3 regions of the Shewanella sp. N2AIL genome follow, and region 3 is predicted to be linked to each of the others. Evidence: predicted binding sites of a transcription regulator. Region 3 holds the regulator's gene; each other region holds the start of a gene.
What was found. Region 3 encodes MetJ, which represses methionine synthesis genes. Its sites were predicted from a motif close to TAGACGTCTAGACGTCTA; they were not measured.
Positions count from the first base shown of each region.

Region 1: a site for MetJ is predicted at 1,721-1,738, ahead of metE (5-methyltetrahydropteroyltriglutamate--homocysteine S-methyltransferase). Genes of this name have one in related genera too.
Region 2: a site for MetJ is predicted at 1,322-1,339, ahead of serA (phosphoglycerate dehydrogenase). Genes of this name have one in related genera too.

Region 1 covers NZ_JALBYT010000022.1:25,109-28,392, forward strand. The annotation lists gene MO387_RS13695 (HDOD domain-containing protein) at 1-648, shown strand, start outside; gene MO387_RS13700 (LysR family transcriptional regulator) at 743-1,648, opposite strand; gene metE (5-methyltetrahydropteroyltriglutamate--homocysteine S-methyltransferase) at 1,849-3,284, shown strand, end outside.
Region 2 covers NZ_JALBYT010000004.1:27,820-31,103, reverse strand. The annotation lists gene MO387_RS04085 (LuxR C-terminal-related transcriptional regulator) at 1-268, opposite strand, end outside; gene MO387_RS04080 (DUF2238 domain-containing protein) at 665-1,273, opposite strand; gene serA (phosphoglycerate dehydrogenase) at 1,428-2,657, shown strand; gene ygfZ (tRNA-modifying protein YgfZ) at 2,811-3,284, shown strand, end outside.
Region 3 covers NZ_JALBYT010000028.1:35,983-39,266, forward strand. The annotation lists gene metB (cystathionine gamma-synthase) at 1-1,086, opposite strand, end outside; gene metJ (met regulon transcriptional regulator MetJ) at 1,299-1,613, shown strand; gene MO387_RS15765 (sulfite exporter TauE/SafE family protein) at 1,695-2,438, shown strand; gene nrfD (NrfD/PsrC family molybdoenzyme membrane anchor subunit) at 2,543-3,284, opposite strand, start outside.

The DNA.
Region 1 (3,284 bases), on a different contig from region 3:
ATTTTAATTCCACTCAAAAAAGCGATCCTTGCTGAAGGCGACATTCGTAACGTGATCGACATCATCTCGAGTGACCCCGCATTGGCGGCGCACATGCTAATGCGCAGCAATTCCGCACAGGCATCAGGGGTGATTAACCCTAAGACTCGCTCCTTGAAAGAAGCTTTAGTCCGCTTAGGTCAAGTGAATATCTATCGCTATGCCTTTACGTTTTATCTGCAAGAGCGTCTCGATGAGCTGCCACAGCCCTATAAAAAGTTGGTCCAAGGTTATTGGAAGTTGACTGAAGATATTGCAACGGATGCGGTGGACAGTTTAGCGGATATGGAAGGCGTCGAGGTTGATGCTGACGAAGTACAAACCTTAGCTCTGTTCAGTGTGTTCGGCCAAATTATCGCGCTCACGGCCTTTGCGTATTTAAATGCTAATGCCGAACAATCATTCCCTTTAAGCGTAATTAAGTCATTGATTGATAATCAACAGCAGACATTGACGATAGAATCATTCGAAGCGTTAGATTTAGATCAGGACTTACGTCAAGAGTTTATGATTGCCCATAATTTGCGTCAGACCCGTAATTCGAATTCCCCTGGTTTAATCCTGCGCCGCGTATTGTCTATGCGTGGTCTATTGATGAATCCGCTGTAATATTTAGATGCAACGGTTTGAACGAATAAAATAACCATTTAATTCAATAAAAAAAGCCTGCATTCGCAGGCTTCTATATTAGATTTTACCGGCATTAATTTGTCTTCTGCTGGCGAGATAAACCTTCACTCGCCACTAGTTGTAACCAATTTTGGATCAAGGCTGAGTTGGCGCTATGGCGGCGATAGGCGCCAAACAAAGGGCGTTTCAAGCCTTCTTGCCCAAGCTTCACTGTGGTAAGGCTTAGGCCATGTCCTTCATTTATCGACCAGTTCGGCAGCGCGGCTATGCCGTCTTTACAGGCGATGCGTTGTAGTAACATCATGGTTAAATCACAGGTTTTTTGCTCGCCCGCTTCTATGCCTGCGGGTTCTAAAAAGTGGCGATAGATGTCTAAACGCGTCAGTGGTACTGGATAACTGATAATAGGCAAGTGTTCTAATTGCTTAGGGGTGACATAGGCTTCTTTTGCTAGAGGATGATCTTTAGCAACCACTAACTTCACTTCAAAATCAAACAAATGCTGATAAGCGAGTGAATGCCCAGGTACAGGATCTGAGGTCAGCACTATATCCAGTTCACCCATTTCCAAGGCATTGAGCGAGTCGAACAAGTGACGGCTCGACAGATCTAACTCCGCTTGGGGATAGTCTTGTCTAAATTGCTCCATCACAGGCATTAACCAGCGAAAACAGCTGTGGCACTCAATACCTACCCGCAACTGATTGGTTTCGGTTTCAAGGCCATTCTTAAGATCTGTCTCGGTTTCTAACACCTTAGGCAAAATCTCTTCCGCGAGATGAAGCAGGCGTGCACCTTCTTGGGTGAATGACAGCGGCTTACTCTTACGCACAAAAATAGGCGAGTTAATCCTTTGCTCCAACTCCTTAATTTGGTGGGAGAGTGCGGATTGAGTGACAAAACGTTTTTTGGCTGCGCCCGCCAAACTGCCACTTTCCTTCAGGGCCATTAAGGTTCGCAGATGTCTTAGTTCGATCATGTTCACTCCAGGTGAAATTCGCTCATGTTGTGCTTGAAATCAATTCGGTTGCTGGAATAGAGACTAACACAATAAACTTCTAGACGTCCAGACGCCCATTGTTATTTATCAAGGCGGAAATGTTGAAAAGTGCCGAGAGAACACAATCTGGTGGGTGCAAGTGCCGAATATGGCTTATCTCAAATAAAGGAAGATAGGGTATGCAATTAAATAGTCTTGGTTTTCCCCGTATCGGGCGTCGTCGTGAATTGAAATTTGCCTTAGAAAAATACTGGCGTGGTGAGATCACTCAAGCTGAACTGCGTGAAGTGGCGAGCGAACTGCGCCGTACCCATTGGCAGTGGCAAGTTGCTGCTGGCATCGAGCAAGTGCCTGTGGGGGATTTTGCCTTTTACGATCAAGTATTAACCCTGAGTGCGACCTTAAATGCCATCCCTGATCGCCACCGTGGTGAAGGCGCAATCGACCTCGATACCTTATTCCGTATTGCCCGCGGCAGAGCGCCAACGGGCCAAGATGCGCCAGCTTCTGAAATGACCAAGTATTTCAATACTAACTATCACTATCTGGTGCCAGAGCTGACGCAAAACCAAGATTTTTCGATTGCTTACGAGCAGTTTTTTGATGAAGTCAGCGAAGCGCAAGCGCTAGGCTATAAAGCCAAACCTGTTCTACTCGGCCCAGTCAGTTACTTGCACCTTGCTAAAACTGTGGGTCAAGAGTTCGATAAGTTAAGTTTATTACCTAATTTATTAACGGCTTATGCTGACATTTTGGCCCGTTTCGCCGCCCAAGGTGTGGAATGGGTACAGTTAGATGAGCCTGTGTTGGCATTAGAGTTAGACACGCATTGGCAAGCGGCGATGACTAAGACTTATCAAGCATTAAGCACTGCTAACGTTAGCATCCTCTTGGCGAGTTATTATGGCGGTATTGTGCATCATCAAGCCCTCGTATCTGCCTTGCCTGTTGCTGGTTTGCACTTAGATTTAGTTACTGCGCCAGATCAGCTGACTGTGTTTGCGAATGCGTTGCGCGGTGAGCAAATTTTGTCGGCGGGTGTGGTTAATGGCCGTAACGTGTGGGCGGCGGATATCGATTTGATTGCCGAGCGTATTGGCGCTGTGGCGCGTGATTTAGGCGATCGTCTGTGGATTGGCACATCATGTTCATTACTGCATAGCCCAGTCGATTTAGATGTTGAAGTCAAACTATTACCTGTGCTGCGTAAGCAGTTAGCCTTTGCTAAGCAGAAACTGTTGGAATTGAGCAAAATTCGCCAATTATTGTTGGCGCCTAATTCGGATGAAGCACAGAAAATCAGTGCTTTTTGTATCGCTCGTCGCCAAGCAAAAGCGCTGGCTGCAGATAAGCAAGTAGTTGATCGCGTTGCGGCATTAACCGCTGCAGATTATGAACGTGTCAGTGATTTCAGTGTGCGCCAAAGTGTGCAGCAGCGAAAATACCAATTACCTCTGTTACCAACCACGACCATAGGTTCGTTCCCACAAACACCTGCAATCCGCGGACTACGCAGCCGCTGGCGCAAGGGTGAGCTTAACGATGCTCAGTATAATGAGCAGTTACAGCAAGTGACCCGCGATACTATCGATCGCCAACTCAAACTGGGTATCGA
Region 2 (3,284 bases), on a different contig from region 3:
ACTCTTGATCTAAAGAGTCTCGCTCAACTTGGTACAGCGCCACGGGGAAATGTGATACTAAGCGCGAAGCCAGTAAAGGGATCCCCTTGTTATCGAGTGCAGCGCCTTTTTGGGTGATCAGATAAAAACTTCGACGACTCTTATCTAAATCTAATTCCGCCGCATGCTTAACGATACGAGTTTTCAAGCCTATGGATTCAGCGAGTAACGCTAAATGACATGGTGCCGCCATTTGATGTAAAAAAACTAATTCATTAATTGTGCTCAATGACTCTCCTCCCTGAAAAGTATTTTCTATTAGCAAAATGGTATGTTTGACCAGCCTCTTTAGTTAGATTTTTAAACATTCCATTAACCTAGTTGATTCTGACTAGTTAAAGACTGAAAAACATCACCCAAATGTACTATTCCCTTTTAAATCCTAGTAAGTTCGACTAACTGACGGAATATAATTGGAATAACAGCATAAAACTCCATTAGGTTTAACCGACTCACGAAATCTAGTACTTTCAAACTATGAAGACACCCATCGAAAGTTGCAACACAAAAATAACATGCAGGCAATAAGAAAGTGTGACAGCTAAATACCATCACACTCATGTTAGAAGCTTTATGGAAGAATGAACTTATGACTCAAGCTGAAACAATCAGCAACTCACGGCCACTAGCGTCTGAGTTTAAGTGCTGCTATTTGCTTATCTTGAAAACGAGACAATAAAACGAGTGCGACAATTGCGCCAATTAATGCCATTAACATATCTGATTGAGTGTCCCACACATAGCCTTGGGTTCCCAAAAAGGCTTCAGCGCCTTCACCTGTTGCCACTGCAACCCACCATTCAATGAGTTCATAAAACGCCGAAAACGCGAGCACAAAACATGTGACCAAAAACGCACACCAAGCACCGGGTTTGGCCGCTTGATTACGCAGCATAATTTCACGCGCTAACATGGCAGGGATAAAACCTTGCGCAAAGTGACCTAACTTGTCGTAATTATTACGTTCTGAACCCATCCAATGGGCAATCGTGTCGAATAATGGCACTTCAGCATAGGTGTAATGCGCGCCGACAAACAGCACACAGCAATGGGCTAACACTAAAACATACACCAGCGGCGTTAATGGGAAGCGTTTGCGGGTAAAAAATAGCAGTGGCACAGCCACTAATGCGGGAGCCGCTTCGAGCCACCAAGTGAAAGGATCTGCGGGATTTATCGCCGACCAAACGAGCACTAAGAGGTAAATAGCACACCACGCGATTTTGTTATTCAATGTTTCTTCCTCTTATGCGATATTGTTCTTAATTTAGAATATTAACTTTAGCCATCTAGCCCTCCACACTGAGTAAAAAAAGTGCTATTTTGGTGGGTGAAGGTTGTCAGCATATCATAAGAAACATTTCTATTAATTAGAGGGTACCCATATCATGGCGAAACATTCGCTGGACAAGGATAAGATCAAGATCCTGCTGTTGGAAGGCGTCCACCAATCTGCGGTCGATGTACTTGAGCGTGCGGGATACACCAACATCGAATACCACAAAGCCTCATTAGGCGATGAAGCATTAATTGAATCCATCAAAGATGCACATTTCGTGGGACTTCGTTCACGTACCCAATTAACTGCCGAAGTGCTGAAACGCGCCGAGAAGTTGATCGCGGTCGGTTGCTTCTGTATCGGAACCAACCAAGTTGATCTTGCCACCGCCGAATCCCTGGGTATCCCAGTATTTAACGCGCCATTCTCCAACACTCGCAGTGTTGCCGAACTCGTGATTGGCGAAATCATTATGCTGATGCGCGGTATCCCTGAGCGTAACGCCATCGCCCACCGTGGTGGCTGGATGAAAACCGCCGCTGGCAGCTACGAAGTGCGCGGAAAAACCTTAGGCGTAATCGGTTACGGTCATATCGGTACTCAGCTTGGCATTCTGGCTGAGACGCTGGGCATGCGCGTGGTGTTCTTCGATATCGAAGACAAACTGCCGTTAGGCAATGCACAGCAAATTCATTCAATGGAACAATTGCTGGCGCAAGCTGACGTAGTGAGCTTACACGTACCAGAAACCCCACAAACCAAAGACATGATAGGCGCAGCTGAATTTGCGGCGATGAAAAAGGGCAGCATCTTTATCAACGCCTCACGCGGTACTGTGGTTGATATCGAGGCCTTAACGGTCGCCTTGAAAGAGCGTCACCTCGCTGGCGCGGCGATTGATGTGTTCCCGGTTGAGCCACAATCGAATGACGATGAATTTATCAGTCCACTTCGAGGTCTTGATAACGTATTACTGACACCGCATGTGGGTGGGAGTACTGCTGAAGCCCAAGAAAACATTGGTATCGAAGTCGCGGGCAAGCTCGCTAAATACTCAGACAACGGCTCGACCGTATCTGCAGTTAACTTCCCTGAAGTATCGCTACCTATGCATAAAGGCACCTCACGCTTGCTGCATATTCACCAAAACCGTCCAGGCGTGCTGATCAAGATCAACCAAGCCTTCTCGGAAAAAGGCATCAACATTGCCGCGCAATATCTGCAAACTACCGCTGAGATTGGTTATGTGGTCATGGAAGTCGACACTCACCAAGCCGAAGAAGCCTTAGTTGAGTTAAAGGCAATTGAAGGCACACTGCGTACCCGCGTGCTGTTTTAAGAGTTAAGCCGAATCGCATTAAGCGTTTCGGCTAAAGTACAAAGACTAAGGCGCACATATCATTCACAGATATGTGCGCCTTATGCTTTTGAGCCAACAGGAATTCCGTTACAATCTAGCCTCTCACATCGCCTTCATTTTCAGGATCTCGCTATGACTATTTCAGTTTCTACGCCCCATTGGGATCTGGACGCTTCTTTGCCTCCACTCATGCTTGCCAACTTATCTCATATGGGCCTTATTAAAGTGGTTGGAGAACAAGGCCGCAGTTTCATCCATGGCCAAGTGACCACTGACATCAGCTCATTAGCCGATAACCAATGGCGCTGGGGTGCACATTGCGATCCAAAAGGTAAAATGCTGGCCAGTTTCAGGACCTTTGCCATCCAAGATGCGCTCTTTATGCTGATGCCAAAGGATGCCATCGAAGTCGATTTACCCCAGTTACAAAAATATGCCGTGTTTAGCAATGCCACCTTAAGCAATGCATCCGCTGAATGGACTTTGCTCGGGGTCGCCGGTGAACAAGCAAGCAAGTTCGTGAGCGAACATTTTGGCGACATTCATCAAGAATTCACGCCAATTGAACATGGCGCGATTTTAAAAGACGCTGACCGTTTCATTTTA
Region 3 (3,284 bases):
TAGACGCAATAGGGTGTCCTTAATGCCTGCCTCAAAACGCGCCTGCGGCTCCATGGCTCTGTGGGTCATAGTTGCGGGCACAGCCACTAAACTTTCTACGCCACCTAAACTTTCCGCCACACTAAATAACCTAAGTGCACCTAAAAAGGCCACCACTTCGGCCTCGCCGCCCTTGAGCTCAAAACTCAGCATAGCGCCAAAGCCTTTTTGTTGCTTGGCTGCAATCGCATGACCTGGGTGATCCGCAAGACCAGGGTAATAAACTTTGCTCACCACAGGGCTTTGCGTCAATACCTCAACAATGCGCTGGGCATTGGCTTGATGTTCACGAATTCGCACCGCTAAGGTACGTAGGCCGCGCAGGGTTAAGTAACTATCAAATGCCGATCCCGTTAAGCCTAACGTGTTCGACCACCAATGTAAGCTTTCGCCAATTTGTGCATCTTTGGCAACCACTGCGCCGCCAACCACATCGCTGTGACCATTGATGTATTTAGTGGTGGAGTGGATAACGATATCCGCGCCTAACAATAGGGGTTGTTGCAATATCGGCGATAAAAAAGTGTTATCGACCACGACTAGTGCGCCGACCTCATGGCTCGCCTTGGCAATGGCTTCGATATCCACCACACGCAATAGCGGGTTCGATGGGGTTTCGAGCCACACCATCTTAGGATTTTGTGCGATAGCGACGGCTAACGCTTGGCTGTCGGTTTGATCGACCACAATCAGCTTAAACTGGCCTTTCTTCGCCAAATTAGTAAATAAACGGTAAGAACCTCCGTAGCAATCGTGGGGCACCACCAACAGGTCATCAGGGCCGAGCAAAGTGGTCACTAGAGTGATGGCCGCCATGCCAGTGCATGTCACTATGCCAGTGGCGCCCTTTTCTAATTGCGCTAATGCTTCGCCTAAAATGCAGCGCGTTGGGTTGCCTGAACGACTGTAATCGAATTCGCGGGGATTTTTATGACCATCGAAGGCGTAATTAGTCGACAAATAAATCGGTGGCACAACTGCACCATATTGAGTATCGCTTTCGATACCCTGACGCACTGCCAGTGTGGCTAATTGACGCTCTGCCATGGGTGGACTCCTAAATTCGGTAGACTGATAGAGATGTCTGGACGTCTAAATGTACCTAAGCCCAACGCCATCGTCAATAGGCGTGAAGACGTTTAGACGTCTGAACATAAAGAAATCTGTTTGCAATCACAAAGAAATAGTAGCAATAATTTGACTGTTCTTTGTAAGGGTTTAAAATCTGCCCCGAATTTAGCGTTATAACAGGTGAGTCAATGACTGAATGGAATGGGGAATACATCAGCCCCTATGCTGAACATGGCAAGAAGAATGAACAAGTAAAAAAAATTACTGTGTCTATTCCGCTCAAAGTGCTTAAGGTCCTTACGGACGAACGAACTCGTCGTCAGGTCAATAATTTGCGTCACGCCACCAACAGCGAGCTGTTGTGTGAGGCATTTTTGCACGCCTACACTGGCCAGCCATTGCCTAACGATGAAGATCTGTCAAAAGATAGCCCAGACAGCATTCCCGCCGAAGCCAAGTTGCTGATGGACGAGATGGGGATCGAGTGGGAAGACATGGAATAGCGACTTGTCGCTGGCAAAGTTACATCACAGTGCTCATCAATAGGGATCGTTAACGATCCCTTTTTGTTTATATGGAATCCTATGTTTTCTATGATAGATCCACAGACTCTTGCCTTGGCCTCGCTGATTGTATTTCTTGGCGCCTTAACCCAGAGCCTGATTGGGTTTGGCCTAGCGGTTGTCGCCAGTCCTTTGCTATATATCGTCGATCCACAACTCGTACCGGGTCCCGTTATTGCCATGGGATTTACCATCTCGCTACTGACCTTATTCCGGGAGCGTGGTCATTTAGAATTCAATGGCTTGCAATATGCGCTTATAGGTCGCGTGCCCGGTGGTTTTATCGGTGCGAGTCTGTTGCTGTTTGCGCCTCAGCCCATACTCGGGTTATCCATCGCCGCCATTGTGGCAGTCGCGGTTATCCTCAGCCTGTATAAATTCAGCCTGCCAGTGAATAAGAAAACCCTCTTTGGGGCGGGCGTCGTCTCGGGTATTTTCGGTAATATTGCCGCTATTGGTGGTCCGCCGATGGCGATTCTATTGTCAGGCAAAGACGCTTCGCAGTTTCGCGCCGCCCTGTCGGCCTTCTTCATTTTTAGCTCCACCATAGCTATGGTCATTCTGGCGATCACTGGCTTATTAGAATTGAAGCACCTGTGGCTGTCGTTGATGTTGCTACCTTCAGTGCTTTTAGGGTATTTAGTCGCGGGGCGATTAGTGGGCAGTGTCGATAAAGATAAAACTAAAATGGCGACATTAGTCCTCTGCAGTATCAGCGCCTTAGTGCTAACGGTGAAGTCGGTTATCGAGTTATTACCCCAATAAGCGTCCTGCTTGTATTGGCAAATCATCTGAAGATTCAAACAATAAAAAGCACTGACATTGTCAGTGCTTTTCTTTATCTATCAATATCTAAAGCCAGCTTACACTCAGCTTAAATAGCTTTGCCCTGCGTACACAATAAAGTGTCTTAGAGCGAGTACGCCGGTTAAGCTCGCGCAGGCAACCATGATCATTGCGCCCTTAGTATGGCGAGTCGCGGCTGGTAGCAACATGAACAGCAATGGAATACCAAAACCTATACCGACGACGCCTATCCAGAACACGCTTGCCCATAGCCCAGAAATTAACGACGCTAAAGCCGCAGCCGCCGCGCCGCCCTTGAAGTACAAGGCACAGAACAACATGAACAGGAACAGGATTTCAATCGCCATCACAGGCAACTCTAAACCGTGCATCTTGACTAAGGTTTTATCGTGGCTGTCAGTCTTAAACAGCAAGAGTGCCAGTACCGCGTTTGCCGCAGCGCCCGCCGATAAACCCGACACTAAAAACAGCGCAGGCAGTACCGCAGTGTTGAGCATAGGGTAAGCATTCATCGCCGAAATTAAGAAGCCAGTGTAAGCCCCTACGCCAATGGCGAGGACAAACAACAATACTTCAATCAGCTTTCGAAATGGCATAAGTAACTTAGCGATAGGTGTTAGGAAACCCAAACCCCATTTTGGTAAGTCATCCCGCAGCACAATAATAGCGTACGCAAAGGCTAAGGGAGAATACGCCAGCAGCGCCAGCACCCCAATGGCCATCACAGACTGGAAGTTATAGTGAATTAAGATCAGCCAGAAGTGGAATGGTTTGGTTAAATCAAACACTAAGCAGGCTAAACCT